DNA from 3 places in the Pectobacterium wasabiae CFBP 3304 genome. Region 2 is predicted to be linked to each of the others. Evidence: predicted binding sites of a transcription regulator. Region 2 holds the regulator's gene; each other region holds the start of a gene.

The links. The regulator sigma-54, encoded in region 2, starts transcription at its own class of promoters, with help from an activator protein. The targets are predictions, from matches to a motif close to GTTGGCACANNTTTCGCTNT.
Region 1: glnK (P-II family nitrogen regulator) is a predicted target of sigma-54. The motif match lies at 1,577-1,596, and genes of this name have one in related genera.
Region 3: glnA (glutamate--ammonia ligase) is a predicted target of sigma-54. The motif match lies at 7,338-7,357, and genes of this name have one in related genera.

What each region holds. Positions count from the first base shown of each region.
Region 1 covers NZ_CP015750.1:3,193,574-3,203,920, reverse strand. The annotation lists gene amtB (ammonium transporter AmtB) at 1-1,112, opposite strand, end outside; gene glnK (P-II family nitrogen regulator) at 1,152-1,490, opposite strand; gene A7983_RS14440 (SmdB family multidrug efflux ABC transporter permease/ATP-binding protein) at 1,849-3,624, opposite strand; gene A7983_RS14435 (SmdA family multidrug ABC transporter permease/ATP-binding protein) at 3,617-5,386, opposite strand; gene A7983_RS14430 (Lrp/AsnC family transcriptional regulator) at 5,737-6,198, opposite strand; gene A7983_RS14425 (hypothetical protein) at 6,462-6,905, shown strand; gene A7983_RS14420 (PLP-dependent cysteine synthase family protein) at 7,064-8,140, shown strand; gene queC (7-cyano-7-deazaguanine synthase QueC) at 8,266-8,961, shown strand; gene A7983_RS14410 (acyl-CoA thioesterase) at 9,038-9,436, opposite strand; gene A7983_RS14405 (helix-hairpin-helix domain-containing protein) at 9,576-9,941, opposite strand; gene ppiD (peptidylprolyl isomerase) at 10,080-10,347, opposite strand, start outside.
Region 2 covers NZ_CP015750.1:2,106,406-2,116,752, reverse strand. The annotation lists gene mlaC (phospholipid-binding protein MlaC) at 1-213, opposite strand, end outside; gene mlaD (outer membrane lipid asymmetry maintenance protein MlaD) at 226-792, opposite strand; gene mlaE (lipid asymmetry maintenance ABC transporter permease subunit MlaE) at 797-1,579, opposite strand; gene mlaF (phospholipid ABC transporter ATP-binding protein MlaF) at 1,587-2,399, opposite strand; gene A7983_RS09570 (calcium/sodium antiporter) at 2,946-3,911, shown strand; gene kdsD (arabinose-5-phosphate isomerase KdsD) at 3,952-4,989, shown strand; gene kdsC (3-deoxy-manno-octulosonate-8-phosphatase KdsC) at 5,009-5,575, shown strand; gene lptC (LPS export ABC transporter periplasmic protein LptC) at 5,572-6,138, shown strand; gene lptA (lipopolysaccharide ABC transporter substrate-binding protein LptA) at 6,119-6,691, shown strand; gene lptB (LPS export ABC transporter ATP-binding protein) at 6,695-7,420, shown strand; gene rpoN (RNA polymerase factor sigma-54) at 7,470-8,903, shown strand; gene hpf (ribosome hibernation promoting factor) at 8,927-9,214, shown strand; gene ptsN (PTS IIA-like nitrogen regulatory protein PtsN) at 9,295-9,768, shown strand; gene rapZ (RNase adapter RapZ) at 9,923-10,347, shown strand, end outside.
Region 3 covers NZ_CP015750.1:1,764,338-1,774,684, forward strand. The annotation lists gene yihA (ribosome biogenesis GTP-binding protein YihA/YsxC) at 1-268, opposite strand, end outside; gene yihI (Der GTPase-activating protein YihI) at 472-1,029, shown strand; gene hemN (oxygen-independent coproporphyrinogen III oxidase) at 1,341-2,714, shown strand; gene A7983_RS23860 (YshB family small membrane protein) at 2,772-2,894, opposite strand; gene glnG (nitrogen regulation protein NR(I)) at 3,038-4,450, opposite strand; gene glnL (nitrogen regulation protein NR(II)) at 4,459-5,508, opposite strand; gene glnA (glutamate--ammonia ligase) at 5,850-7,259, opposite strand; gene typA (ribosome-dependent GTPase TypA) at 7,629-9,452, shown strand; gene yihX (glucose-1-phosphatase) at 9,614-10,225, shown strand; gene dtd (D-aminoacyl-tRNA deacylase) at 10,290-10,347, shown strand, end outside.

The DNA.
Region 1 (10,347 bases), 1.1 Mb from region 2:
GCCATTGTCACACCTTCTGCATAGCCTGTTCCGCCCAGCGATGCCGACGTGAATACTCCGGTCAGGATACAGCCAACAATACCGCACACGCCGTGAACACCGAACACGTCACATGGGTCATCCACGCGCAGCCATCTTTTCAGTACCGTTACGCCCCACAGACCTGCAACGCCACCAGCCAGACCGATGATCAATGCCCCCCCTACGCCCACCGTACCCGCTGCTGGGGTAATGGCCACCAGACCTGCAATACAGCCAGAGCACGCACCCAGTAGAGAAGGTTTACCGCGTACCAACCACTCACCGCCAACCCATGCCAGAATGGCAGCAGCGGTAGCGACAACCGTGTTCAGGAAAGCCAGAGCAGCAATACCGTTGGCAGCGCCCGCAGAACCCGCATTGAAGCCAAACCAGCCGATATACAGGATCGCCGTACCGATAAACACCATCGGCAGGTTATGCGGTTTGAAGGCTTCTTTGCCAAAACCGGCACGTTTACCCAACAGGTAAGCACCAACTAACCCAGCAACCGCAGCGTTGATGTGAACGACCGTGCCGCCAGCAAAGTCCAGCGCGCCATCCGCAGCCAGATAACCACCGCCCCATACCATGTGCGTCATTGGCAGATAAGAGAATGTCAGCCACAGCGCAACGAAAATCAGTACCGCAGAGAAACGAATACGCTCAGCAATCGCCCCGACAATCAGCGCAACGGTGATGCAGGCGAAGGAAGCCTGATACGCTACGTGTACAAACTGATAGAAGGTGCCACTGATAGACTCAATCCCAATGCCTTTCAGCATAAATGTGCTGAACCCACCGAAGAAGGCGTTACCTTCGCTGAAGGCCAGGCTATATCCATAAACGACCCACAGGATACAGACCATTGCGAACGTGACGCTCACCTGCGTCATCATGGACAGAACGTTCTTAGAACGGATCAGGCCGCCATAAAACAGTGCGATGCCCGGTATAGTCATAAAAAGTACCAGCGCGGTACAAATCATAATAAAAGCGTTATCCGCTTTATCAATCGTCGGTGTCGCTGCCATTGCCCAGGTCGGGAGTAATGCCGCCACACCGAGACCTAATGAAGAGAGTCGTTTTTTCATTTTCATCCATCCCTATTTACGTATCTACGTTAGGTGTTGTTAAAGTGCGGCTTCGTCAGTTTCACCCGTACGAATACGGATAACCCTTTGCAACTCGGCGACAAAAATTTTGCCATCACCAATTTTTCCGGTGTACGCGGCTTTGCTGATGACGTCGATCACTTCATCCAATTGGTCGTCTGCAATCGCGATATCAATTTTTACCTTGGGTAAAAAGTTAACGCTGTATTCTGCGCCACGGTATAGCTCCGCGTGCCCTTTCTGACGACCAAATCCTTTCACCTCAGTGACGGTGAGCCCCTGGATGCCGACAGAAGATAACGCTTCACGGACATCTTCCAGCTTGAATGGTTTTATCACCACAGTAACCAGTTTCATTTATCTTCCCCCTAGCCATTACGTTCAGGCTTTCGCCCGCCACTTGTTCGATTACGCGCTCTATGAAGTCGGTCTACGCAATGATTAAAGCAAACAGTGTGCCATAAATGATTTATCTGGCATAAATCAGGAAGGAGAACGCGATTAGAGAGAGAAAAGAGCAAAAGCAAATGCGGCAGAAAAGGAATAATGAAGAATTCGGGGCAACAATTGCACCAAATAAGTGCGCAAAGTGTATTTTCAGTGCAGCGTGAGCAAAAAGCAGAATGATGTGCTTACTGATGGTGCGAAGTCATGAACGGACTGTTGGTCTGCACTACTCGACGCGGTGCAGACCGTGGAATTACAGATAGTCGTGTTATACAGGGAAAGGCTCGATGCTGGGGGTAGCGAGATCCTCCCCGGCCAGTTGCAACTGATACATTTGATAATAACGCCCCTGCTGTTGCAGCAGTTGCTCATGCGTTCCCCGCTCAACGGTTTGTCCATGATGAAGCACCATAATCGTGTCGGCCTCAACGATGGTGGAAAGCCGGTGTGCAATGATAATTAAGGTTGTCTGTTCCCTAATGATACGCAGCGCCTTTTGCACCGCTTGCTCCGTACCCGAGTCAATATTCGCCGTCGCCTCATCGAGAATCAGGATTTTAGGCGTTTGCACCAGTACCCGCGCAATCGCCAACAGTTGCTTTTGTCCGGTAGACAGATTATTCCCCTGCTCACCTAGACGCGTATGTAATCCGTCGGGGAAATCATGAACCAGCTCAGCAAGTTGCACCACCTCCAGCACGCGCCAGACGGCCTCTTCGCTAATATCGCGCCCCAGAGTCACATTCACAAACATGGACTCCGCCAGCACTACAGGATCCTGCTGCACCATTGCCACATTTTGGCGCAAGACACTATGGGCCAACGTCGATAACGGTCGGTTATCAAGCCGAATCTCGCCCTCATCCGGGCTGTAATACCCCATAAGCAAACTAGCTAATGTGCTTTTTCCACTGCCGGTATGCCCTACCAATGCGACGAACCCACGATCGGGTATCGTCAGAGAGATATGCTGTAGCACACGTTTTTCTGTGCCATAAGAGAAAGAGACATCGTTAATATCAACACGCCCTGAGACCATAGGACGATCGTCGCTTCCGTAGCCTTGCTTTGCACCATCCATCAATTCAAAGATGCGCTCGCCAGCAACAACCGCCTGCTGCAACATCGATTGCTGGGTCGTCAACTCAATTAGCGGTTCATTCAAACGGCCAAGGTAATTGATAAAAGCATACAAAACCCCAACACCAACCGCTCCAACCGAGCTAAAACCAAACTGGATCAACAACCCGCAGAGAACCATTGCGGCAAACAGACTCAGCAGCGGCCGTAGCAAGAATCCCTCCAAACGCAAGGCCTTCATGCGCGCTTCGTAATGCTCATCGCTTGCTGCGCCGAGTTTCTTACCAAAACGCGCCTGCTGGCGGAATTGCTGAATGACGCCCATGCCATTAATCACTTCGTTGAAACCATCATTAATGTCTGCTAGATAGCGCCGAATCTTACGCACAATCGGCGTACTAAAACGGTGGTAGAGCGCCATGACCGTCGCTACTGCTGGGAAAATCATCAACGCAACCAGAGCCATTTGCCAGCTCAGGCTGAACATCGCCACCAGCATTGCCCCTACCAGGGTCGCGCTGCGTAATACCGTTGATACCACCATGACGTAGAGATCTTTAACCACCTCGGTGTCATTGGTGACACGTGAAATCAACTGCCCGACAGGTTGCGTATCAAATGTACTCAGCGGCTGACGCAAAGCCGCATCCATCACATCAATACGCAGTTGCTGCACGACGCCAACGGCGACTCGATTAAACAACAGCGTCTGGAAATAGTGCAGCGAGGCGGCCAAAATATTCAGCAAAATATAGGCCATTGCCAGACCTGCCGCAATCGCCAGCGGGAATTGGCCTTTTGCCACCAGATCGTCAATGAAATAGCTTACCAACACGGGGCCTGAGACTTCAGCAATAGCGGCAACCCACAGCATCAGGACACCGAATATCAGCGTTTTCCGCCAGGGAGAGCTATAGGCCAGCAGGCGCTTAAGAGTCGGCCAAAACGGTTGAGGGCTATTCATTTGTCGTTCCTTCTGACTGCGGTACATCATCCAGCGCGGCCTCCAACTGTTGATAACGATACATATCCCGATACCAACCGGACTGTGCCGCTAGCGTCCGATGTGTACCACGCTGTACTGTTTGCCCTTGTTGCAACACCACGATTTCATCCGCTTCGGTTAGGGCCGACAAACGATGTGCGCTGATGATCAGCGTTCGTTTCTCACCCCATGTTTTAAGATTTTGCAAAATCTGATGCTCCGTTCGTCCATCAACCGCAGACAACGCATCGTCCAGCACCAAAATCTCAGCATCTAGCAATAATGCTCGAGCAATCGCAATACGCTGTTTTTGACCACCAGATAGCATCACGCCGCGCTCGCCAACTTCTGTCTGGTAACCCTGAGGTAAACGCAAAATATCATCGTGTACGCTAGCAAGCCGCGCAGCTTGTTCAATCTCTTGCTGCGTGGCATCTGGTCGACCCAGTGCAATATTTTGTGCCACCGTATCGGAGAACAGAAAAGGCATTTGTCCCACAACGGCAAAACGACCGCGCAGTTCATCCAACCGAATGGCGCTCAATGGACGATCGTGATAACGAATATCTCCCGGGCGGCTATCAAAATGACGTAAAATCAACGCCAGCAGCGTACTTTTCCCCGATCCTGTCGGCCCGCATAATCCCAGCATATTGCCCGGTGCCAACGTAAATTGAATATTTTTTAAAGCATCACGGGTATTATCAGGGTAGTGAAACGCGGAGATATTCACCGCGAGCACGCCCCGCTCGGCAGGCAATGATTCCTCGCCGTCTTTCACCACCGATTCTTCCGCGAGTAGTTGTCGAATGCGGCCGTATGCCGCACTGCCGCGCTCAACAATATTAAACATCCAAGCCAGCGCCAGCATCGGCCATATCATCAATCCCAAATACATGACGAAACTGGTCAACAAACCTAACGTCAGCGAACCGTTGATCACCATCCAACTGCCGCCGCCAATAGCCAGCAAATTCGACAATCCGACGGCAATATAAATGGTGGGATCGAAACGAGCATCAACCCGGGCAACGTGCATGTTTTTGGCACCAGCATCTGCGGCAACTTGCGCGAAACGCGCTGATTGATAGTTTTCCAATCCAAAGGCTTTAATCATCCGGATGCTGGTCAAACTTTCCTGCGCCTGATCGTTAAGCGAAGAAAACGCCGCCTGTGCAGATTTAAAACGGTTATGCAGTTGGGTGCCGTAACGTTTGATGAAAAGTGCCATGATAGGCATCGGGAGCAGCGCTAGCAGGGTGAGCTCCCAACTAATCTGAGTACACATAACCACCAGCACAGCACAGCCCATCACCATCGAATCGACCAGCGTCAGCACCCCCTCTCCGGCAGCAAACACCACGCGATCGACATCATTAGTGGCACGCGCCATGAGATCGCCGGTACGATGACGTTGGTAAAATGCAGGATGTTGGCGACTTAACTGGCGGTAAAAATCTTCTCGTAACTCAACCGCTAGCTGGTAAGACGCACCAAACAGGAACACTCGCCACACGTAGCGCAGTAAATAGACCATGACCGCAGTCAGTAGCATCACGCCAATCCACTGCATCATTTCGGCCATCGACATACCCTGTTGTGTCACACCATCGACAATCACGCCAACCAGTTTTGGAGGCAGTAATTGCAGAATGGCAATCGCAATGAGTAGTGCGACAGCCCCCAGATAGCGACGCCATTCGCGGCGAAAATACCAACTTAGTTGAGCAAACAGTCTCACGCAGTTTTTGTTCCAATAGTCAGACGGGCCATGGCAGGCTCAGAAAAGTGATTATACAAAAAACGGATATACACTAAATAATTCAAGTTTCAGGACAAAACGTACTCGTTTTGAACAACGCTTCGCGTTGGCCCGCTAGGGCGATGCTCAGCAATGTGCATCGTAACGCGGCAAAAGAAGGAATCCCGATGAGCTTACTCAAGTAAGTGATTCGGGTGACTGACAAACCAGCCAGAGGCTAGTTTGAACGCTGCTTGCAGCGGCCCCAACGGGGCGAGCCACACGCCAGTGTATCGAGTAATGCTGCCAACGCACATGCAACTTGAAGTATGACGAGTATGGATGATGAATCACAGGGATAAAGGCAGTGCCGTGGTATGCTTGATTCGTTCCATAGCGAAACTGGATGTTACATCGACCAGCCCGGGAATACCATTCACTAACCGCTTATAAAAATCATCATAGCTTTTCATATCAGCAACCTGAACCTGCATCAGGTAATCGTATTCACCGGCCATGCGATAGAAAGCTAACACCTCCGGCATATCGGAGACCACGCGAGTAAATGTCTGATACCAGTCACGGTTATGCTGCTGCGTCTTTAATAAGACAAACGCCGTCAACCCAAGCCCCAGACGTTCATTATCTAACAGCGCCACCCGCGCCCGGATGATCCCCTCCTCTTCCAGACGCTTCAGACGTTTCCAGCACGGTGTGGATGTCAAATTAACCGCATCGGCCAACGTTTGTAGCGAAAGCGTACAGTCCTGTTGCAGCATATTCAGCAATGTGCGATCAATTTTATCCAACATAGCGCCACTCCATAGAAAATTTTCCTCTACTTTCTCCCATTAAGAGAGAAAAGTATTGTTCTTCCTACAAAAACCATCTTCAACCTTCACGGATAACAGCAGTAAATAGCCTTTGTTGCGGAAGGAAAATATAACCAACTGTATAGTATGATATTTCATTGTTTTTCACAGAAGGTGATACGATAAACGGGCTGGTTGAATTCTACGATTTATGACGATATCGACCAACAACGTATTTTATGCCAATCAGGAGTGGCGAAACGATGACAACAGATAAAAAGAGTAAATTCAGCACGATTGGGATGGTTCTTGGCGCATTGGCACTGCTTATTTCCGTCACCTACTTTTGGACAGGGCCATCAAAGCCCGAGGTTTCCATTGAAGAGCGGGTCGCAGAGAAAATTGTTTCTATCCGAGACACAACCCTAGACAGACTGATGGGGAAAGCTCCCCAGACACAGCGCCCCGAGCCATCATTCAATGAACAACGACTCGTCATTGCCGCGACATCCGCATTAGGCTGTCTCGCGATTATTTTCGCTGTTTTCGGCTTCACTCGCCGTGAATCGGCCAGATCTTGCATTAGCTCAGCAATGCTCGGCATCGCCGTAATCGCATTCCCTTTTATTATTAGTGCCATCAATATGGCATTTACTTTAATGGCTCTCGTCGCCATAGCCGCAGCCATTGCCATGATTTTTGGATAGCCACACGCCATAGAACATTAATAGAAAATAAATCCCCAAATAAACAATAAAAGGGGAAAATAATTTCATTAAATTGGTCATGAAGAGATAAAAAGATAATTTTTTTATCCTGAAAACTCGTTAATCTATTCGCATCACTGCCTAATCGAGTTTCCATCATGACCAATGCCTGGGTTAAAAATGCCATCAGCGCTATCGAAGCAGATTTTCAGCGTTCGGCTGACACACATCTTATCCGTCTGACCCTGCCGGATTACCCCGGTATTTATTTTTACCTCAAAGATGAAAGCACACATCCCAGCGGCAGCCTAAAGCATCGTCTGGCCCGCTCTTTGTTTCTCTACGGCTTGTGCAACGGCTGGGTTAAAGAAGGCACGCCAATTATCGAAGCGTCATCTGGCAGCACTGCCGTGTCAGAAGCCTATTTTGCACGCTTGCTCGGCCTACCGTTTATCGCCGTCATGCCCTCCTGCACGGCAAAAAGAAAAATCGAGCAAATCGCTTTCTATGGTGGACGCTGCCATTTTGTCGAACAGGCAGGGCAAATCTATGCAGCATCCGAACAGTTAGCACAAGAGATGAACGGCCATTATATGGATCAGTTCACCTATGCGGAACGCGCCACTGACTGGCGTGGCAATAACAATATCGCTGACAGCATTTACCGACAAATGGCACGTGAGCCGCATCCTGTACCGGACTACATCGTGATGAGCGCGGGAACGGGCGGCACGTCAGCAACGCTCGGGCGCTACATTCGCTATCAGGGGCTGGATACACAACTGGTCGTCGTCGATCCAGAAAACTCCGTCTTCTACGACTGTTACCAGAAACGGGACCGTTCTATCACTGGCCCGTGCGGTAGTCGGATAGAAGGTATTGGTCGCCCGCGGGCCGAGCCCTCTTTTATTCCTGGCGTCATTGATCGCATGATCAAAGTACCGGACGCCGCCAGCATCGCCACACTATACTGGCTGGAAAGCGTGTTAGGTCGCAAGGCAGGCGCTTCTACCGGCACCAACGTCTGGGGGATGCTGCAATTGGCCAAAGAAATGGTTAATCGTGGCCAAAAAGGCGCGATCGTAACCTTGCTATGCGACAGCGGCGAACGCTATTTGGACACCTACTACAACAGCAGTTGGGTAGAAAAAAATATCGGCGACATTACTCCTTACCTTAATACCCTGAATAGCCCGGAGATATTTCATCTAGTGCCTGAAGCTAACCTGGCGTAAGGTCCGTTTATTCGGCACGCAGCCGCAGCGCTGAATACAGACCATTTTTCAGGTAAAATAGCGGCTTTCTACCGCAGTGCATTACAAACGTATTGCGGTTAACGTCGCGTTAAGGTGAATGAAGAATGAAGCGTGCTGTTGTCGTTTTTAGCGGTGGACAAGACTCCACAACTTGCCTGATCCAAGCTCTGCAACATTATGATGATGTTCACTGCATCACCTTCGATTATGGGCAACGCCACCGTGCCGAAATTGATGTCGCTCGGGAACTGAGCCAGAAACTGGGGGCAACGGCGCATAAGGTTCTGGACGTCGGCTTGCTGAATGAACTCGCCACCAGCAGTCTGACGCGTGATAGCATCCCTGTCCCTGATTATGACGCCAATGCGCACGGTATCCCCAATACCTTCGTGCCAGGAAGAAACATTCTTTTCCTGACACTCGCTTCTATCTACGCCTATCAGGTTGGTGCAGAAGCCATCATTACCGGCGTGTGTGAGACCGACTTTTCCGGTTACCCAGATTGTCGGGACGAATTCGTCAAGGCACTGAATCAGGCCATTGTTTTAGGTATTGCCCGTAATATCCGTTTTGAAACCCCGCTGATGTGGCTCAATAAGGCTGAGACCTGGGCGCTGGCGGATTATTATCAGCAACTCAATACCGTGCGTTATCACACGCTAACCTGCTATAACGGCATCAAAGGTGATGGATGTGGCCAGTGTGCCGCCTGTCATTTACGCGCAAATGGACTCGCACAATATCAAAATGATGCCGAAACTGTGATGGCGTCACTAAAGCAGAAAGTAGGGTTACGCTGAGGCGGCACCACGCAGAACCTATACGACAAAGTAAAACCAGCAGGCCGCATCGTACAGGGGTGCCCTGCTGCCTATGCTAACAACGGATCTCGTTTAAGTGCTCCAGCAGTACTCCCTCCAGCGGCAGCGCTTTCTGCGTCAATAAATTAATGCAGACAAACGTCAGCGTGGCATCAACCACATCACTTTCATCAGACTCTCGGGTTATCTTCTGACTGATCACCCCGCTTTTCGTATTTATCTGCAGTAGCTCACTATCAATACGCAGCACATCACCGAGAACGGCAGGCTTGCGATAGTTAATATTGATATTGACCACCACGAAAGCAATATTGTTACTCTGCATCCAGCCAAAGGCAGGCAACGTTTCCAACCACTGCCAACGCGCCTCTTCCAGAAATTCCAGATAGCGCGCGTTATTAACGTGCTGATAAACATCAATGTGATAGCCACGAACGGTGATAAACGTCTGCATCGTGTGAATGCTCCTGTGACAGAATCAATAACGGGTATGATCTGATAATTAGCCTAGCAGAGGTTCGCAGCCCAGAGGAGGTGCTCGACTGGGCTGCGACTGATATCACAGTTTTAAAAGCATCACGGTTTTAAAAGCATTACAGCTTTAACCGAGGGAGATTACGCTCAACTAACGCTGCTCCGATTCCTGGAACCTCAGTTAATTGATCGATCTGGGTAAAAGGACCATTTTGTTCACGGTAGCTAACGATCGCCTCCGCCTTTTTAAGGCCGACACCGTTCATGATTTCAGCCAACTCAGCCGCCCCCGCCATATTAATGCTTACCTTATCCTCATCACCATCAGGAAGCGTTGCTTTTTCCGCTTTCTGATCTGTTGGTGCAGACTTCACCGCCGTCGCTGTACTGTCAGCGGCTTTAGGTGCCGCCTGACCCAGTAATGGCAACCCAGACAAACTCATTCCAATGATTAAGCACAGTGCTTTTATTCCTGATTTTTTCATGCTGTTTCCTCCATGTGTGTGACAGCACGGCTACCTTGCAGCAGGCCAACCAACATCGCAAACAGCAGAATTTAAATGTGGAAAAGGCCGCGAAAGCGGCCTTTGATTGTTGCAACGATTTGCAAATTTTTGCGGAGCTTATTGCTGTTCCTGCGCCGCAGCACCCATCTTGATTTTCGCTTCACTACGTAAACTGGACAGTAGAGAATCGAACAACGCGCCCAGAGAACCTTGCTGAACCTGGCTGGCAAACTGTGTTTTTTGCTCATCATTTAGCTGATGGGGCGTTACGCTATCCAGCGCAGCCAACACGATGTTACCCGCCTGATCCTGGGTAATCGTATAAGATGGCTTATCTTTCTCTGGATGCGGCATAGCAAAAATAGCCTCTGCCGTTGCATCGCCT
Region 2 (10,347 bases):
GGCGTATCTCACCTGAACATACGGCAACAGCTCTTCACGCACGACAGTACGCAAATAGTCAGGGTTTTGCTTAATTTTTGGCTGCTCGTTCTTTAAACGGTCAAACGTTTTTTCCGCCGTTTCATTCATTAAATGATAAGGGTTCATTTGATCCGCCGCGTTGGCTAATGGCGCGACCACCAGTAAAGCCACCATCAGTAAGCGTTTAAACATGCAGATATCCTCTTATGGATGTGAAGGAACAGGTTCGTTGCTGTGCTCAGGGGTTGCCGCAGGATCGGCACCCGGCTCCGTACCCGATTGACCGGCATTATCCTCGCTATTGCCGCCGCTCTTATATAGGAATTGACCGATGAGATCTTCAAGCACCATAGCCGACTTGGTATCCTGAATCACACCACCCTCCTTCAGGATCGTCGTGCCCATCTCTTCATCTTCAAACCCCATGTTCAGTGCCAGATACTGTTCGCCCAGCAAGCCAGAGGTACGAATGGCCAGAGAGCTGGTATCGGGAATATGATCGTAACGCTGCTGAATATCCATCGCCACACGCGGCAGATACGTTTTTTCATCCAGCGAGATATCCGCTACACGACCAATAACCACACCGCCAATTCTGATCGGAGAACGCGCTTTCAACCCGCCAATGTTGTCAAACGTCGCGTACAAACGGTACGTCGGCTCACTACCGATCGATTTGAGATCGGCCACTTTCAGGCATAAAAAGAGAATGCCAGCCAGCGCGATCAACATAAACACACCAACCCAGACTTCAGTTTTCTTTGTTTGCATCGACTCAGTTCCCAAACATCAGTGCTGTCAGCACAAAATCCAATCCCAGTACCGCTAACGACGAGTGCACGACGGTTCGCGTCGTTGCACGGCTGATCCCCTCAGACGTCGGGATCGCGTCATAGCCGTTAAACAGTGCAATCCAGGTCACAGTAATCGCAAATACGATACTTTTAATCACGCAGTTCAGCACATCCTGACGCCAGTCAACCGCGCCCTGCATGGCAGACCAGAAGAACCCGCTGTCGATACCTTTCCAGTCCACACCGACCAACGCGCCCCCCCAGATCCCCACGGCGACAAAAATCACCGCCAGCAGCGGCATGCTGATTAACCCGGCCCAGAAACGCGGCGCGACAACGCGGCGCAGCGGATCGACCGCCATCATCTCCATACTGGAGAGTTGCTCGGTTGCCTTCATCAGCCCGATTTCCGCCGTCAGCGCGGAACCCGCACGTCCAGCGAACAGCAGCGCCGTTACCACCGGGCCAAGTTCACGCAGCAGCGACAGCGCCACCATCATGCCCAAACTGGCCTCAGCGCTGTACGTCGTCAGGATGATATAGCCCTGTAACCCCAGCACCATGCCGATAAACAGGCCAGAAACCATGATGATAAGCAGTGACTGCACGCCAACGCTGTAAAGTTGTTTCACCAACAGCGGCCACTGTTTTCTGAATTCGGGCTTACCCACCAGCGCATTAAACAGCATCAGCCCAGCGCGCCCAAACGCAGCACTGGCGGAGATCCCCTGACGCCCTAGCGACGCCAACGACCGTAATAACATGACTGCGTTAACCCCCTGAGCCTAGCAGCGACGTTTTATAGTCACCGGCAGGAAAACGGAAAGGCACTGGCCCGTCGGCGATGCCATCCAGGAACTGACGAACCTGCGGGTCATCGTTCGCCCTCAGTTGATCCGCCGTCCCTTCTGCTATCACCCGTTTGTCGGCCACGATATAGGCATAATCGGCGATGCTCATCACCTCCGGTACATCGTGAGAAACGACAACACAGGTCACGCCCAATGCATGGTTTAACTCATCAATGAGCTTCACCAGCGTCCCCAACGTGATCGGATCTTGCCCAACAAAAGGCTCATCAAACATAATCATCTGCGGGTCGAGCGCAATGGCTCGCGCCAGTGCCGCGCGCCGCGCCATGCCGCCAGAAAGTTCCGCTGGCATCAGTTCGGCAGCCCCACGCAACCCCACCGCTTCCAGCTTCATCATGACAATGCTACGCAGTAAGGATTCTGGCAGTTGGGTATGCTCACGCAGCGGCCAGGCGACATTATCAAACACGCTCAAATCGGTGAATAACGCCCCTGACTGAAACAACATGCTCATTTTCTTGCGCGCGTTGTACAGTTCGCTACGCGACAGCGCCGGAATATTCTCACCATCAAACCAGATTTCACCGCTGTCCGGCGATAGTTGCCCGCCGATCAAACGCAGCAACGTGGTTTTACCGATACCGGAAGGCCCCATGATTGCCGTGACCTTGCCTTTAGGGACATTCAGCGTGATGTCTGTGAAAATCTCTCGCTCTCCGCGCCGAAAGCTAAGACCACGGATTTCGACCAGATTAGTTGCCTCATGGTTCATTATTTCCATTCCTTACCAATCAGTACGCCAGTACGCTTATAGAGCGTCTTTCACTCCAGCCTAACGGATTAATGCTGGTCACTTAAGTCTCATTTTAGGAGAAACACGGGGATGAGGTTCCCGTAGGGACACCTCGCCCCGTGGTCGCTCCGTGTATCTCGGCTCTTAAACGATCGGCATTAGCCTAACGGCTGACTTTCATCAGAGTGAGAGTTTTACAAAAACTTACCGTAAGTTCTTGTCCAAAATGGCGGCATAAACCGTTACCTGATTTTACTTATCGCGACAGGTTTTACTTTTTCGCCAAGCACCGTCAGAATTAGCGCTCATCACAGAAAAATGCTTTTTGTGCGAAAATCGTCCAGAAATACTGACTTATTCGACAACAAGCCAGTGATTATACACTAAATAATTCGAGTTGCAGGAAGGCGGCGGCGCAGTGAGTCCCCAGGAGCTTACAGCAGTAAGTGACTGGAGTGAGAGAGAAAAGCCAACGCACATGCAGCTTGAAGTATGACGGGTATATATCCTATTAAAGGACGCTGCATGCTTTTTGCAACACTACTCTTGTTCGTTGGCTTGCTACTGCTGGTTTACGGTGCCGATCGTCTTATCTATGGCGCGGCTGTGCTTGCGCGTTCTCTCGGCTTACCGCCTTTCGTCATCGGCATCACCATTGTCGGCTTCGGCACGTCGCTACCTGAGCTGATCGTTTCTGTTACCGCAGCTTTAAACGATCAGAACGACATGGCCGTCGGTAATGTGATTGGCTCCAATATCACCAATATCTTACTCATTCTTGGCAGCGCAGCGCTCATTCGCCCACTAACCGTACATTCGGCCCTGTTGCGCCGGGAATTGCCGCTCATGGTGTCCGTCACTTTATTGTGTGGCGTTTTACTGCATGATAGCTACCTGAGCCGTGCCGACGGCATGATGCTGCTCTTTGCCGCTATTCTGTGTCTGGCGTTAATACTGCGTATGGCACAACAGGCGCAGCAGGAAGGCGGCGACAGCCTGACGCGTGAGCAATTGGCAGAGCTTCCGCAAGACGACAGCAATCAGATGGCTGCCGTGCTGTGGCTGATTCTCGGTATGATTATTTTACCCATGGCCGCCCGTATGGTCGTGGATAACGCGACCGTCATTGCACGCTACTTCGATGTCAGCGAATTGACCATCGGGCTGACCATATTGGCGATCGGCACCAGCCTGCCTGAACTCGCTACGGCCATCGTCGGGACATTGAAAAAAGAAGATGATATCGCGCTGGGCAACCTGATTGGCTCGAATATTTTTAATATTGCGATTGTACTGGGCGTACCCGCACTACTCTCGCCAGGCGCACTGAATCCTCAAGTTTTTCAGCGCGACTATTGGGTCATGCTGGCGGCGAGCGTGCTGTTAACTGCACTGTGCCTCAGCAAAAAACGCCGTATAGGACAGGGCGCAGGCGTATTATTATGCTGCGCGTTTATCGCCTACCTTACGGTGTTGTTCTGTTTTTCATAATTATGCTGTTCCGTTTTTAACCATAATCAGGACTATTGGTATGTCACCGTTTGAACAAGACGCTCACCTAAAACAGCAGTCTGACCGTGCACTATCCGAACATAGGCTACAACCCGATTTCGATTTCCAGCAGGCGGGCAAGCAGGTACTGAGTATAGAACGCGATGGGCTTGCGCAATTAGATCAGTATATTGACGACAATTTTACCCTCGCCTGCAAAAAGATCTTTCACTGCCAGGGCAAAGTGGTGGTGATGGGAATGGGCAAATCCGGCCACATCGGTTGCAAAATTGCCGCAACCTTCGCCAGCACCGGTACACCCGCTTTTTTCGTTCATCCGGGTGAAGCCAGCCACGGTGACCTCGGCATGGTGACGCCGCACGATATCGTGATCGCGATTTCCAACTCTGGCGAATCCCATGAAATCCTGTCGCTGATCCCTGTTCTGAAACGCCAGAAAGTGTTCCTGATCTGCATGACCAGCGCACCAGAAAGCACGATGGGTAAAGCGGCGGATATACACCTGTGCGTCAACGTTCCGCAGGAAGCCTGCCCGCTCGGTCTGGCACCCACCACCAGCACCACCGCAACGCTGGTCATGGGCGACGCACTCGCCGTGGCTTTGCTACAGGCGCGCGGTTTTACTGCCGAAGATTTCGCCCTATCTCACCCCGGTGGCGCACTTGGCCGCAAACTTTTACTGCGTATCAGCGATATTATGCATTCAGGCGACGAGATCCCCCATGTCCCACACAATGCCTCGCTGCGTGATGCGCTGGTGGAAATTACGCGCAAAAATCTGGGTATGACGGTAATCTGCGAAGCGGATATGAAAATTCAGGGTATCTTCACCGATGGTGACCTGCGCCGCATCTTCGACATGAATATTGACTTGAACAGCGCGCGTATTGCTGATGTGATGACCGCGGGCGGCATCCGGGTCGCGCCGCAGATGCTGGCGGTAGATGCACTTAACCTGATGCAGTCGCGCCACATCACCTCAGTGCTGGTGGCAGAAAACGATCGTCTGGTCGGTATTGTCCATATGCACGATATGTTGCGGGCTGGCGTGGTTTAAAAAGAAAGGATAATTGTGAATGAGTGAAACCAGGGCGCAAACCGCTACCTGTTATGGGCCGGTCGATCAACAGGTACTGGATAAAGCCCGTGAAGTTCGCCTGTTAATCTGCGACGTTGACGGCGTGATGTCCGATGGTCTGATTTACATGGGTAACCACGGCGAAGAGCTGAAAGCGTTTAACGTCCGTGACGGTTATGGAATTCGCTGCCTGCTGACGTCTGGTATTGAGGTTGCCATCATTACTGGGCGTTCCGCAAAACTACTGGTCGATCGGTGTAAAACGCTGGGCATTAACCACCTTTATCAGGGGCAATCAGATAAGGTTTTGGCCTTCAACGATCTGTTGGATAAACTATCGGTAACAGCAGATCAAGTGGCCTATATCGGCGACGACATGATCGACTGGCCAGTGATGGCACAGGTTGGTCTGAGCGTTGCCGTGGCAGACGCCCACCCGTTGCTGTTACCACGTGCGGATTATGTCACTCGCATTGCGGGTGGCCGTGGTGCCGTGCGTGAGCTGTGTGATTTGATTCTGTTCTCGCAGAATAAGCTGGAGCATGCCAAAGGGTTGTCAATATGAGTAACACCAAGCGTTGGCTGACCGCTTTCCTGGCTCTGTTGGTACTGGTCCTCATCGGTTGGAATATTGCGGATGACGACACCGTACCGGCACCGAATGCAAATGACCCTACGGTGCCAGTCTATACCAGCGAAAAGACCAACACTCAGGTATACAGCCCTGCGGGCAAGCTGAGCTACAGACTCATTTCGGAAAAGGCGGAGTATTTCAACAACGAGCAATTGAGTTGGTTTACGACCCCCGTTGCCACGCTGTTCAATGAACAGGGCATTGCAACCTGGTCAGTACGTGCCGATCGCGCCAAGCTGACAAAAGACAAGATGCTCTATCTGTACGGCCACGTTGAGGTGAATAGCCTGACGAAGGACGCGCAGCTTCAGCGTATCACAACGAATAATGCCCAAGTGAATCTGGTCACGCAGGACGTCTCTTCCGATGATGAAGTCACCCTGTACGGCACCAGCTTTACCTCAAGCGGAATGAAAATGCGCGGAAATCTGCGTAATAAAACGGCCGAGTTGATCGAAAAGGTAAAAACCTCTTATGAAATCCAAAACCAATAACCTGATGCGTAACACCCTGATCGCCAGCTCGCTGTTCGCCGTCAGCGTTTCCACCTTTGCTGTCACGGGCGATAGCAACCAACCGATTCGCATTGATTCAGCACAGCAATCTCTGGATATGCAGGGCAACACAGTGACGTTCACGGGCAATGTTGTCGTGAAGCAAGGAACGATCGAAGTGAAAGCCGACAAGGTTGTCGTGACGCGCCCACAGGGTACGCAAGGCAGTGAAGTGGTGGAAGGTTACGGTAACCCCGTGACGTTCTACCAGATGCAGGACAACGGCAAACCCGTAAAAGGCCACGCGCAAAAAATCCGCTACGAGCTGGCTACTGATTTTCTGGTACTGACAGGCAATGCCTATCTGGAACAGCAGGACAGCAATGTAAAAGGCGATCGCATCACCTATCTGGTGAAACAGCAGCAGATGGAAGCGACCAGCGATAAAGGCAAACGTGTGACGACGGTGTTAGTCCCCTCTCAGCTTCAGGAAAAAGAGAAAAAGAGCCAGCCTTCTCGTTCTCAACAATCGCAACCACGGGTTACTGAATAAGCTATGGCAACATTAACCGCAGAAAATTTGGCCAAGGCGTACAAAGGCCGTAAAGTCGTGGAAAACGTCAGCCTTACCGTGAATTCCGGTGAAATCGTCGGCCTACTCGGGCCGAACGGGGCCGGGAAGACCACCACGTTCTATATGGTCGTCGGCATCGTCCCGCGCGATGAAGGGCGCATCGTCATCGACGACGACGATATCAGCCTGCTCCCTCTGCACGAACGTGCCTTGCGTGGCATCGGCTATCTGCCGCAGGAAGCCTCTATTTTCCGTCGCTTAAGCGTCTATGACAACCTGATGGCGGTATTACAGATCCGTAAAGATCTGACCACCGAGCAGCAGGAAGATCGTGCCAATGAACTAATGGAAGAATTCCATATTATTCATTTGCGCGATAGTCTGGGACAATCGCTGTCCGGTGGGGAAAGACGCCGCGTAGAGATTGCGCGTGCGCTGGCAGCAAATCCCAAATTCATCCTGCTGGATGAACCGTTTGCGGGCGTAGACCCGATCTCCGTACTGGATATTAAAAAAATCATTGAGCATCTGCGTGACAGCGGGCTTGGCGTGTTGATTACCGATCATAACGTCCGCGAAACGCTTGATGTCTGTGAACGAGCCTACATCGTGAGTCAGGGCAACCTGATCGCCCACGGTTCACCGAACGATATTCTGGCCGATGAACAGGTGAAACGCGTCTATCTGGGCGAAGGCTTCCGACTCTGATAGGGTAATATTTTCTCTTTGCAGTACTTATGGGACGTTAGCGCGATTTATGAAGCAAGGTTTGCAACTCAGGCTTAGCCAGCAACTGGCCATGACTCCACAGCTCCAACAGGCAATTCGGCTGTTGCAGTTGTCCACGCTTGAATTGCAACAGGAGATTCAACTGGCGCTGGAAAGCAATCCGTTGCTCGAACAAACGGATCAGCACGACGAAATCGAGTCATTCGAAAAGGCAGACAGCGATTCACTGGATACCGGTGAAGCCCTTGAACAACGGGACATGCCGGAAGAATTGCCGCTCGACGCCACCTGGGATGAGATTTATTCCGCAGGCACACCGTCGGGCACGGGTTCTGACTATCGCGACGAAGAACTGCCTATTTATCAAGGCGAAACCACGCAAACGCTTCAGGATTACCTGATGTGGCAGGTTGAGCTGACGCCGTTTTCGGATACTGATGCGGCCATCGCAACGTCGATTGTGGATGCGGTGGACAACACTGGCTACCTGACCGTGCCGCTGGAAGACATTCTTGACAGCATCGGTGACGACGACGTGACGCTGGAAGAGGTCGAAGCCGTACTTAAACGCGTGCAGCGCTTTGATCCTGTTGGCGTCGCTGCTCGCGATCTACGCGATTGCCTGCTGGTACAACTTTCCCAGTTTGACAACCGTACGCCGCGCTTGCTCGAAGCTCGCCTGATCGTCAGCGATCATCTTGATCTGTTAGCTAACCACGATTTCCGTAGCCTGATCCGCGTGACCCGCCTGAAAGAGGAAGTGCTGAAAGAAGCGTTGGCGCTGATCCAATCGCTCGACCCACGTCCGGGGCAGTCAATTAACACGGGTGAATCCGAATATGTGATCCCTGATGTGCTGGTGCGCAAGGTGCAGGGAGTGTGGGTCGTTGAATTGAACACCGACAGCGTTCCCCGTTTGCAGATTAACCAACAATATGCAGCGCTGGGTAACAGCGCGCGCAACGACAGCGACGGGCAATTCATCCGCAGTAACCTGCAAGAGGCACGCTGGCTCATCAAAAGTCTGGAGAGTCGCAACGATACGCTGCTAAAAGTAACCCGCTGCATCGTCGAGCAGCAGCAGGATTTCTTCGAGCAGGGTGAAGAATTCATGAAGCCCATGGTATTGGCAGACATCGCCCAAGCGGTAGATATGCATGAATCCACCATCTCACGCGTGACGACACAGAAATTCCTACACAGCCCACGCGGCATTTTTGAGCTAAAATATTTCTTCTCCAGCCACGTTAATACCGATAGCGGCGGAGAAGCTTCGTCAACGGCTATCCGTGCACTGGTGAAAAAGCTTATCGCAGCGGAAAACCCTGCGAAGCCATTAAGCGACAGCAAGCTCACCACACTGCTCTCCGAGCAGGGCATCATCGTGGCGCGCCGTACCGTCGCAAAATACCGAGAGTCTTTATCTATCCCACCATCAAATCAGCGTAAACAACTGGTTTGATCTCAACAGAGAAGGAAGACACTATGCAGCTCAACATTACCGGACACCACATCGAGATCACTGAACCACTGCGTGATTTTGTAAATGGAAAATTTGCCAAATTAGAGCAGTATTTTGACCGGATTAATCAGGTCAATGTGGTATTGAGAGTGGAAAAAGTTCAGCAAATTGCCGAGGCCACGCTCCATGTTAATGGTGGGGAGCTGCATGCAACCTCCGAAGCGGCAGATATGTACGCCGCGATAGATTTATTGATTGATAAGCTGGCAAGACAGCTCAATAAGCATAAAGATAAACTCAAGCAGCACTAATTTTCTCCTTTGCCATTTGGCAAAGGAACAAACCCGCCCCATCCAATGGATAGGGCGGGATCACCAGAAGTGAAAATAAAATGAGCCACGATCCCGTATTGCAACTCAGCACCGTATTACGTCCTGAGTGCACCCGAAGCACCGTCCATTGCCAGAGTAAAAAACGGGCATTGGAAATTATCAGCGAGCTGGCCGCTAGGCAGCTTAACATTCCCTCGCAGATTATCTTTGATGCCATCCTGACCCGGGAGCGGATGGGCAGCACGGGAATCGGCGGCGGCATTGCCATTCCTCACGGTAAGCTGGAAGACGATAATGCGCTGGGTGCCATCGGTGTTTTCATCCAGCTAGAGCAACCGATCGCTTTCGATGCGATTGATAATCAGGCCGTTGATCTGCTTTTTGCCTTGCTGGTTCCGGCTGAACAATGTAAAACCCATTTGCATACCCTGTCGCTTGTTGCCAAGCGGCTGGCGGATAAAACAGTTTGCCGACGCCTGCGGGCGGCGCAAAGCGATGAAGAGCTGTACCAGATTATGACGGAAGCGGATTAAGCTAGATGATAGTCATACTCACGATGACGGGCTATTCGCGGTAGAACGAGAGAATGCTTGCAATCCATGCGCTAAGCCGTCATTTTTTAGCGATACATCATAAAAATCATGGCAATGAAAATTCGCCATCACGTTGCCAGAGGGGAGTCGTCAGATGGTACTGATGATTGTCAGCGGTCGCTCAGGTTCAGGAAAATCTGTCGCCCTGCGCGCATTGGAAGATATGGGGTTCTACTGCGTAGATAATCTACCAGTGGTTCTGCTGCCAGAACTGGCGAATACGCTTGCGGCTCGTAATATTTCCGCAGCGGTCAGCATTGACGTGCGCAATATGCCGGAATCTCCAGAGATCTTCGAGCATGCCATGGAGCAACTGCCATCCAGCTTCTCGCCCCAACTGCTGTTTCTGGATGCCGATCGCAATACGTTGATCCGCCGCTACAGCGATACCCGTCGCCTGCATCCGCTGTCCAGCAAGAATCTGTCGTTGGAAAGTGCGATTGATGAAGAAAGCGATCTGCTGGAGCCGCTGCGTTCACGCGCCGATCTGATTATCGACACCTCAGAGATGTCGGTGCA
Region 3 (10,347 bases), 340 kb from region 2:
CTGGTACTTCGGCATAACCATAGCCAGGGAGATCGACTAAACGCACGCCGTCTGCCACCTGGAACAGGTTAATCAACTGAGTACGGCCCGGCGTTTTACTGGTTCGTGCCAGGTTCTTCTGGTTGGTCAGCGTGTTTAGTGCGCTGGATTTTCCGGCGTTAGAACGCCCAGCAAAGGCCACTTCAATACCGCTATCTGTTTCTAGGTGGCGAATATCCGGGGCGCTGATGATAAAACGCGTCATGTGGTAGTTATATTGCTGGGTCACGATCGTTATCTCTGTCTGGATCTCTGTCTGGTTGGGGATTATACCTGTAACTGACAATAAAGGCGGTTTTATCTGCCTTAAAGTGCAGCAGACTGATATGAAAAGAAAAGCTCATCCGCCTGATGTGAGCGCTTTTTTATTACCCAGCTTTCTGCTAGATTCCGCCGCACTTCCCTTATATCTGTGTACCTGAGAACAACATTATGAACCAACCTGTCAAAGGGGCTGCCGATAAGGCAGGAAAACCTAAAGTAAAAAGAAAAACCCGCGAAGAACTGGAGCGCGAAGCGCGTGAGCGGAAAAGAGATAAAAAACGTCGTGGCCATGCAGCGGGTAGCCGAACGCAGGAAAAATCGTCTACTGACCAGAATTCTGGCCAACGTAAAGTCGCCGATCCGCGTATTGGTAGTAAAAAGCCTGTACAGCTTGGCGTGTTGGATAGCGCCATCGCTAAACCGAAGTCTAAGCCAAAGTCTTCTGAGCCCGTGGAGAAAGTCGTTGCTGCCAAGCCGACAATGTCTCCAGAAGAAGAACTGACAATGCTAGAAAATGATACGCGTCTGGATGCCTTGTTGGATCGTCTGGATAGCGGCGAAACGCTGAGCGCCAAAGATCAGTCATGGGTTGACGAAACACTAGATCGTATCGATATCCTGATGGAAGAGCTTGGAATTGAGCTGGGTGATGATGATGACGAAGAAGAGCAACAGGAAGACATGTTGCAGCTTTTAAAACGTAATAACCCGAAAGACGCGTTCTAATCAATGAAATGGCTGTTTCTGTTCCTGATATTGCTGGTTGCGTTTTATCTGCTCTGTCTGTTCAGTAAACTATGGTTATTGTCGAAGCGTAAGCATCGGTTGCATCGCGCCCTGTTTAACGGGCGCGTGAATCAGGTGCGACGTCCAAGACAAGAACATAGGAAACGTTTTTGAAGCCACCCTTTAGGGCTGCGAGTCATCGGGATGAGGCGAGTAGCAAAATGCGGGAGCGCTTTTGAACGCCGTTTTTTGGTGATCTGAAGGAGGGGAAGGATAACCCGCCGAGTAAAAACTGGAAGGAGTGAGCGAATATGTCGATACCGTCCGTTGACTGGGATCTGGCCCTGATTCAAAAATATAACTATTCTGGGCCGCGTTATACGTCTTATCCCACAGCGTTAGAATTCAGCGAAGCTTATGATGAGCCTGCGTTTCAGCATGCCATTGCCCGTTATCCGCAGCGGCCTCTGTCGCTGTATATTCACATCCCTTTTTGCCATCGGCTGTGCTATTTCTGTGGCTGTAATAAGCTGGTTACGCGTCAGCAGCATAAAGCGGATGAATACCTTGATGTGCTGGAACTGGAAATTCGCCAGCGTGCGCCGCTATTTGTCGGACGCACGGTGACGCAATTGCATTGGGGCGGCGGTACGCCGACCTACCTGAATAAAGTACAAATCAGCCGACTGATGTCGTTACTACGCGAACTGTTCTCTTTTTCCGAGCAGGCTGAGTTGTCGCTTGAAGTTGACCCGCGGGAAATTGAACTGGACGTTCTCGACCATCTGCGTGCTGAAGGGTTTAACCGCCTAAGCATGGGGGTGCAGGATTTTAATAAAGACGTTCAGAAGCTGGTCAATCGTGAGCAGGATGAAGACTTTATTTTTGCCCTTATTGAACGGGCAAAGGCGCTTGGCTTCACCTCAACCAATATTGATTTGATTTACGGCCTGCCGAAACAAACGCCGGAAAGTTTCGCTTTTACGCTACAGCGCGTTGCTGAATTAAGTCCACATCGACTTAGTGTTTTTAACTATGCGCATTTGCCTAGCCTATTCGCGGCACAGCGTAAAATTAAAGACGCGGATTTACCGAGCGCAGAACAAAAGCTGGATATTCTGCAACAGACGATTGGATCGTTGACGCAATCGGGTTACCAGTTTATCGGTATGGATCACTTTGCCCGCCCGGATGATGAGCTGGCAGTGGCGCAGCGGGAAGGGAAGTTACATCGCAATTTCCAGGGCTATACGACACAGGGCGATAGCGATCTGCTTGGTATGGGCGTTTCGGCGATTAGTATGATCGGTGATAGCTATGCCCAGAACCAGAAAGAGCTGAAACAGTATTATGCGCAGGTCAAAGACAAAGGAAATGGCCTGTGGCGTGGATTACAGCTGACGCGTGATGATTGTCTCCGCCGCGATGTGATTAAGACGCTGATCTGTAATTTCCAACTCAGCTATGCGCCGATTGAAGCGGAATACGCTATCGATTTTAAAACCTACTTTGAGCAGGATTTAGCGTTATTGGCACCGCTGGTGGCCGATGGGCTGGTCGATAGTCTGGAAGATGGGCTGGTGGTGACGCCGAAGGGACGTTTGCTGATCCGCAATATCTGTATGTGTTTTGATGTCTATTTACGTAGCAAGCTCAGGACACAGCAATTTTCCCGTGTGATTTAACCAAAAAAACAGCCAGTCGATGTTATCTTCGACTGGCTGTCCTCTAATTTTCGATGATCAACTAAAGAAGCTAATCAGTGCAGCACACAAAACGGCGGCAATAGCCGTCTGCGGTGAATGGCTTGCCACAGAACCAATTTCAGCGCTATGTGTCGCCGCAGAAATCAATGAGTCCAGCATGGTATTCCTCCCGAATCAGCGACACGATCATACTGCTGACTCAAGGCAAGTAAAGGACAAATTAGTGACAATTTCGTGCGCCAGATTGTATTTTTTATCACCAGATTGCTTATTAACAATTGAGTAATAAAAAAGCAATCTTGCTACTCCATTCCCAGCTCTTTTAATTTACGCGTCAGGGTATTTCTGCCCCATCCCAGCAATCTTGCCGCTTCCTGTTTATGCCCCTGAGTATGCCGCAGTGCCGTTGTCAGTAACGTTCTTTCCATTTCGGGTTGGGCTTCCGCCAGCAGATTCTGATGACCGGAACGCAGCGCGCGGTCGGCCCATTGTGCCAATAGCGTGGCCCAACTGTCTGGCAGAATATGCACGGTGGAATCGGGCGCGGTGGTCTCGAACAGTTCAGGCGGCAGATCTTGAATCAGCACTTCTTGACCCGCGGCCATGACCGTCAGCCAGCGGCAGGTATTTTCCAATTGGCGAACGTTGCCGGGCCATGGTAAACGAGTTAGCGCCGTTTCCGCTTCCTGGTGCAAATTCTTCGGCTCGACGCCCAACTCTTTGGCCGTGGCCTGCAAGAAATAACGTGCCAGACGGGGGATATCTTCCCGACGCTCACGCAGCGGCGGCAGATGAACGCGGATCACATTCAGGCGGTGAAACAGGTCATCACGGAATTTGCCTTCCTGCACGCGCTGTTCAAGATTTTGGTGCGTTGCCGCAATAATGCGGACATCCACTTTCACTGCTGCATAGCCGCCAACGCGATAAAATTGCCCGTCTGCCAATACGCGCAATAGGCGTGTTTGTACGTCTAGCGGCATATCGCCGATTTCATCCAGAAACAGTGTACCGCCATCGGCCTGCTCAAAGCGGCCCTGACGGATCTGGTTTGCACCTGTAAACGCGCCTTTTTCATGGCCGAATAGTTCTGATTCGATCAGATCTTTAGGAATAGCGGCCATATTCAGGGCGATAAAAGGGGCTTTGGTGCGCGGGCTATGGCGATGCAGGGCGTGCGCCACCAGCTCTTTACCCGTTCCTGATTCGCCGTTAATCAGCACGCTGATCGATGAGCGAGACAGACGACCGATAATGCGAAAGACATCCTGCATCGCAGGAGCTTCGCCGATAATGTCCGTTGTCGGGCCATTGATCGGTTGGTTGCGTACCGGCTGCTGCTGCTCAAGATAATGGCTGATTGCACGTTCAACTAGCGCAACGGCCTCATCAATATCAAACGGTTTCGGCAAATAGTCGAACGCACCTTGTTGATAAGCACTGACGGCGGCATCCAGATCGGAATGTGCCGTCATAATGATGACCGGGAGCATCGGGTGGCGCTGCTTGATTTGTTGTAAGAGCGCTAATCCATCCATCCCAGGCATGCGGATGTCGGACAGTAGCACGTCAGGCGTTTGTGTCGCCAGCGCATGCAGTACTTGGTTTCCGTTCTCAAATGTTGCGCAGGTTAAGCCCGCACCAGCAAGCGCGCGCTCAAGCACCCAACGGATGGAGCTATCGTCATCAACAATCCAGACTATCCCTCGTTGCATTGTGAACCTCACTGGCGAATGGGCAGGTAAACCGAAAATTCGGTGTGTCCCGGCCAACTGTTAAATTCAATTTTACCGGAGTGCTGATCGATAAGACTGCGGGCGATGGAAAGCCCTAAACCGGTTCCACCCTCGCGTCCGCTCACCATCGGGTAAAACAGGGTGTCCTGTAGTTGAGCAGGTACGCCGGGACCGTCATCTTCCACGTCAATACGGGCAGCGAGACGATAGCGCACGCCGTGCAAAGTGAGCTGAAAAGCTGTACGGGTGCGTATCGTAATGGTTCCGCCTTCCTCACCCAGCGCCTGTAGCGCATTGCGGGTAATATTCAGCAGTACCTGTTCAATCTGGTCGGGGTCGTGCGTTAACTCTGGCAGGCTGGGATCATAATCTTTTACCAGCGTCACGTTATCTGGCTTTTCCAGCGAGACAAGCTGGCAAACGCGTTCGGCGACCTGATGGATGCTTTGGGTAACGTGCAGGCCGGGCTGCTGTGGCCCGAGCAGGCGATCAACCAGATTACGCAGGCGATCCGCCTGTTCAATAATGACCTTGGTGTATTCCGTCAGCGCGGGATCGGGCAGTGCCTTGGCAAGCAGTTGTGCGGCTCCGCGCAATCCGCCAAGCGGATTTTTTATCTCATGCGCCAGACCTCGGACCAAATCACGAGCGGCCTGCTGTTGTGCATGTTGAAGCTGTTCCTGACTGAGACGGCGCTGGTTATCCATCGGCGCCATTTCCAGTAAGATAAAATCGTTCTGTACCCGCTGAGCTGTGAGCGACATGATGTGCGCTTTGCCATCCACGACGAGGGTGACTTCGTTATCTGTAAAACCTTGGCCTGAATCCAGACTTTCACGCAGTAAATCGATATTCAGAGAAAAATATCCCAGCAAATCGGGCAGCGGTGTGCCGGATAATTTACGCGAGCTTTGTGCCAGTAATTGCTGTGCTGCCGGGTTGGAATAGTGAATCGCCAGATCGTTATCCAGCAATAAGATGCTGTTTATCAGGGAATTTAGGATCTGCCCAGCATCGGGCAGCGTGCCTGTTGCCATAACGCAGACTCCCGCACCAGCATGGTGCATTTAGTGTGGATGATGGATGTTACGTCGCAACGGCCAATGCCGGTGGTGAAAAAAGCCCATCCGAAGATGGGCTGAAGCGTTTCCACGGCAACAAGAACAAACTTCTTAGTATTCTGTTGTTTATCGGTCATGGTTGGGTATCAGCACACCCAACCACACCGAGCTATACCCGTCATACTTCAAGCTGCTTGTGCGTTGGCAGCCCTTACTCACCCCAGTCACTTACTTGTGTAAGCTCCTGGGGATTCGTGCGGTTGCCACCTTCACGCAACTCGAATTATTTAGGGTATAAATATTAGATATTTTCGTTATTAAACGCTGTAGTACAGTTCGAACTCAACTGGGTGCGGCGTCATACGAACGCGGTCAAGCTCAGGTTTGCGCAGTTCGATATACGCTTCGATAGCGTCATCAGTGAACACGCCACCACGGGTCAGGAACTCACGATCTTCGTTCAGTGCTGCCAAGGCCTCGTCCAGAGAACCTGCAACTTTTGGAATCTCTGCCTCTTCTTCCGGCGGCAGGTCGTACAGGTTTTTGTCCATCGCATCGCCAGGATGGATTTTGTTGATGATGCCGTCGAGGCCAGCCATCAGCAGTGCAGCGAAGCACAGGTACGGGTTAGCTGCTGGGTCAGGGAAGCGCGCTTCGATACGACGAGCTTTCGGGCTAGCAACCACTGGGATACGGATTGAAGCAGAACGGTTACGGGCAGAATAAGCCAGCATAACTGGGGCTTCATAGCCTGGGACCAGACGCTTGTATGAGTTGGTGGTTGGGTTCGCCAAGGCGTTGATGGCTTTAGCGTGCTTGATAACACCGCCGATGTAGAACAGAGCCAGTTCAGACAGGCCGCCGTATTTGTCGCCAGCGAACAGGTTAGTACCGTCTTTAGACAGAGACATGTGGCAGTGCATACCAGAACCGTTATCACCGAACATAGGTTTTGGCATAAAGGTTGCTGTTTTACCGTAGGCGTGAGCCACGTTATGCACGACATATTTGTAGATCTGAATTTCGTCCGCTTTTTTGGTCATGGTGTTGAAGCGGGTAGCCACTTCGTTCTGACCAGCAGTAGCCACTTCGTGGTGGTGAGCTTCAACAACCAGACCCATCTGCTCCATGGTCAAACACATAGCAGAACGAATGTCCTGTGCTGAGTCGACAGGTGGAACTGGGAAGTAGCCGCCTTTCAGACCTGGACGGTGACCTTTGTTACCGCCTTCGTATTTTGTACCGGAGTTCCAGCAGGCTTCGATATCGTCGATAGCAACGTGGGAGCCGGACGTGCTGCTGCCGAAACGAATGTCATCAAACAGGAAGAACTCTGGCTCTGGCCCGAACAGTACGGTGTCGGCGATGCCTGAAGAACGCAGGAAATCTTCCGCACGTTTCGCGATAGAACGCGGGTCGCGGTCATAGCCTTGCATGGTGCCTGGCTCAAGGATGTCACAACGAATGATCAGCGTGGAATCTTCGAAGAACGGATCGATCATCGCGGTGCTGGCATCAGGCATCAGAACCATGTCTGACTCGTTAATACCTTTCCAGCCGCCAATCGAGGAACCATCAAACATTTTACCTTCTTCGAAGAAGTCGGCATTGACTTGATGAGCCGGAATGGTGACGTGCTGCTCTTTACCTTTGGTATCCGTGAAGCGTAAATCAACAAACTTCACTTCGTGCTCATTCAGCATCGTCAAAACATGTTCTGCGGACATACTTGGTTCTCCCGATTGGTCATTTATCGTCGTGGAACGAATATCGTTGTGGATTGATGTTGTTGCCGTGAGTAGACTAAAGCTAAAAGTGTGCCAACTTTTTAAATTCGTGCAATGTGTTGCCCCTTGGGGCTTTCTTACGTAAACCCACTGCACCATTATAGTCTAAAGCACCAAAATGGTGCTCCGTATGTGAATTATTGCACTTATTTGGTGCATTCATGTTCGCTTGTAGCGCTTTTGCACCGTGAAAGGGATCACAAAGCAGGCAGCTCTAGGTTGTTTATCATAGATGCTTGTGATCTTGTTTAGTCCCTCGATTAATACGTGTACAATAGCGCGCTATTTCTAAATGCCTGAGGCAAAGCTGTGATCGAAAATTTGCGTAACATCGCCATTATTGCGCACGTTGACCATGGGAAAACCACCCTGGTTGACAAGCTGTTGCAACAATCCGGAACGTTCGGTGAACGTGTCGAAGCAACTGAGCGTGTAATGGACTCCAACGATTTGGAGAAAGAGCGTGGAATTACCATCCTCGCAAAAAATACCGCCATTAATTGGAAAGACTACCGTATTAACATCGTAGATACCCCGGGACACGCCGACTTCGGCGGCGAGGTTGAGCGTGTAATGTCGATGGTTGACTCGGTACTGCTGGTTGTTGATGCGATGGATGGCCCGATGCCGCAAACGCGTTTCGTGACCAAAAAAGCATTTGCCAACGGTCTGAAACCAATTGTGGTTATCAACAAAGTTGACCGTCCTGGTGCGCGTCCTGACTGGGTTGTCGATCAGGTATTCGACCTGTTCGTGAACCTGGATGCGACCGACGAGCAACTGGATTTCCCGATCATTTATGCCTCTGCGCTGAATGGTATCGCGGGTCTTGACCATAACGAGATGGCGGAAGATATGACTCCGCTGTATCAAGCTATTGTCGATCACGTTTCTCCGCCTCAGGTTGAGATGGATGCGCCGTTCCAGATGCAGATTTCTCAACTGGACTACAACAACTATGTTGGCGTTATCGGTATCGGCCGTATCAAGCGCGGTAAAGTGAAGCCTAACCAACAAATCACTATTGTTGATAGCGAAGGCAAAACCCGTAACGGTAAAGTGGGTAAAGTTCTGACTCACCTGGGTCTGGAGCGTATCGACGCAACTGAAGCGGAAGCGGGCGATATCATCGCGATTACCGGTCTGGGCGAGTTGAACATTTCCGACACTATCTGCGATCCGCAGAATGTCGAAGCACTGCCAGCACTGAGCGTCGATGAACCTACCGTTACCATGTTCTTCAACGTCAATACTTCACCATTCTGCGGTAAAGAAGGTAAGTATGTGACCTCGCGCCAGATTCTGGAGCGTCTGAACAAAGAGCTGGTGCACAACGTTGCCCTGCGCGTTGACGAAACCGAAGACGCTGATGCGTTCCGCGTTTCTGGCCGTGGTGAATTGCACCTGTCAGTTCTGATCGAAAACATGCGTCGTGAAGGTTTTGAACTGGCCGTATCACGTCCGAAGGTTATTAACCGTGTTATCGACGGTCGTAACCAAGAGCCGTTTGAAAACGTGACGCTGGACATCGAAGAACAGCACCAAGGTTCAGTCATGCAAGCCATGGGTGAGCGTAAAGGTGATGTGAAAGACATGATCCCAGATGGCAAGGGTCGTATCCGTCTGGATTACCTGATCCCTGCTCGTGGTCTGATCGGTTTCCGTACCGAATTCATGACTATGACGTCTGGTACGGGTCTGCTGTACTCCACGTTCAGCCACTACGATGACGTGCGTCAGGGCGAAATCGGCCAGCGTCAGAACGGTGTACTGGTCTCTAACGGTCAGGGTAAAGCCGTTGCGTTTGCACTGTTCAGCCTGCAAGATCGCGGTAAGCTGTTCCTCGGACACGGTGCCGAAGTGTATGAAGGCCAGATCATCGGTATTCACTCACGTTCTAACGATCTGACCGTAAACTGTCTGACCGGTAAGAAACTGACCAACATGCGTGCATCAGGTACTGATGAAGCCACCACGCTGGTTCCAGCTATCAAAATGTCTCTGGAGCAAGCGCTGGAGTTCATTGATGATGACGAATTGGTTGAAGTTACGCCGCAGTCTGTTCGTATTCGTAAGCGTCACCTGACCGAAAACGATCGTAAGCGCGCGAGCCGCGGCAGCAAAGACGTCTAATTTCAGACCGATTTGTATTGTCACGCAACAGGGCACCTTCGGGTGCCCTGAATTTTATGCGCTTTCTTCCACTTTAACCTTTCCTTATATTTCCTCCCTGTTCAGTTTCTCCATTTCCCGCTACAGTGAAAATCCTACGATTACGTCAGGAGGTGGCTACCATGCTGTATATCTTTGATTTGGGTAATGTTGTCATTGATATTGATTTCAAAAGAGTATTGGGCGTCTGGAGTAATCTGAGCAGCGCGCCGCTCGCAACGTTGCAAGAGCGTTTTGTGATGGGTGAGGCGTTTGAACAGCATGAGCGGGGCGAAATTAGCGACGAGGAATTTGCCACCAGACTGTGTCAGGAAATGGGTATTGCACTGAGTTTCGAGCAATTCACCGCTGGCTGGCAGGCTATTTTTGTCGCACTGCGTCCTGAGGTTATCGACGTCATGCAGCGCCTGCGTCAGGAAGGCCACCGCGTGGTGATTCTGTCGAATACCAATCGCCTCCATTGTTCACACTGGCCTGCGTTATTTCCAGAAGTGGGAACGGCTGCCGACAGACTTTATTTGTCGCAAGACATTGGGCTACGTAAGCCTGAATTGGCGATTTATCAACATGTTCTGACGCAAGAAGGCGTTACGCCAGCGCAGGCCGTGTTTTTTGACGATAATGCCGCGAATGTCGATGCTGCGCAAAGCTTGGGAATTCACAGCATTCTGGTGACCGATCGTCAGGTGGTGCCAGACTTTTTCGCTATGCAGACAACGACGGCCAAAGCATGATTTATATCGCAGGGGCGGGTGCCGCCCCTATTGGGAATGATAACATCAGGAGTAGTTGGGTTTTATGATTGCGCTAATTCAGCGGGTTTCCAGCGCCAGCGTTACGGTAGAAGGCAATGTCA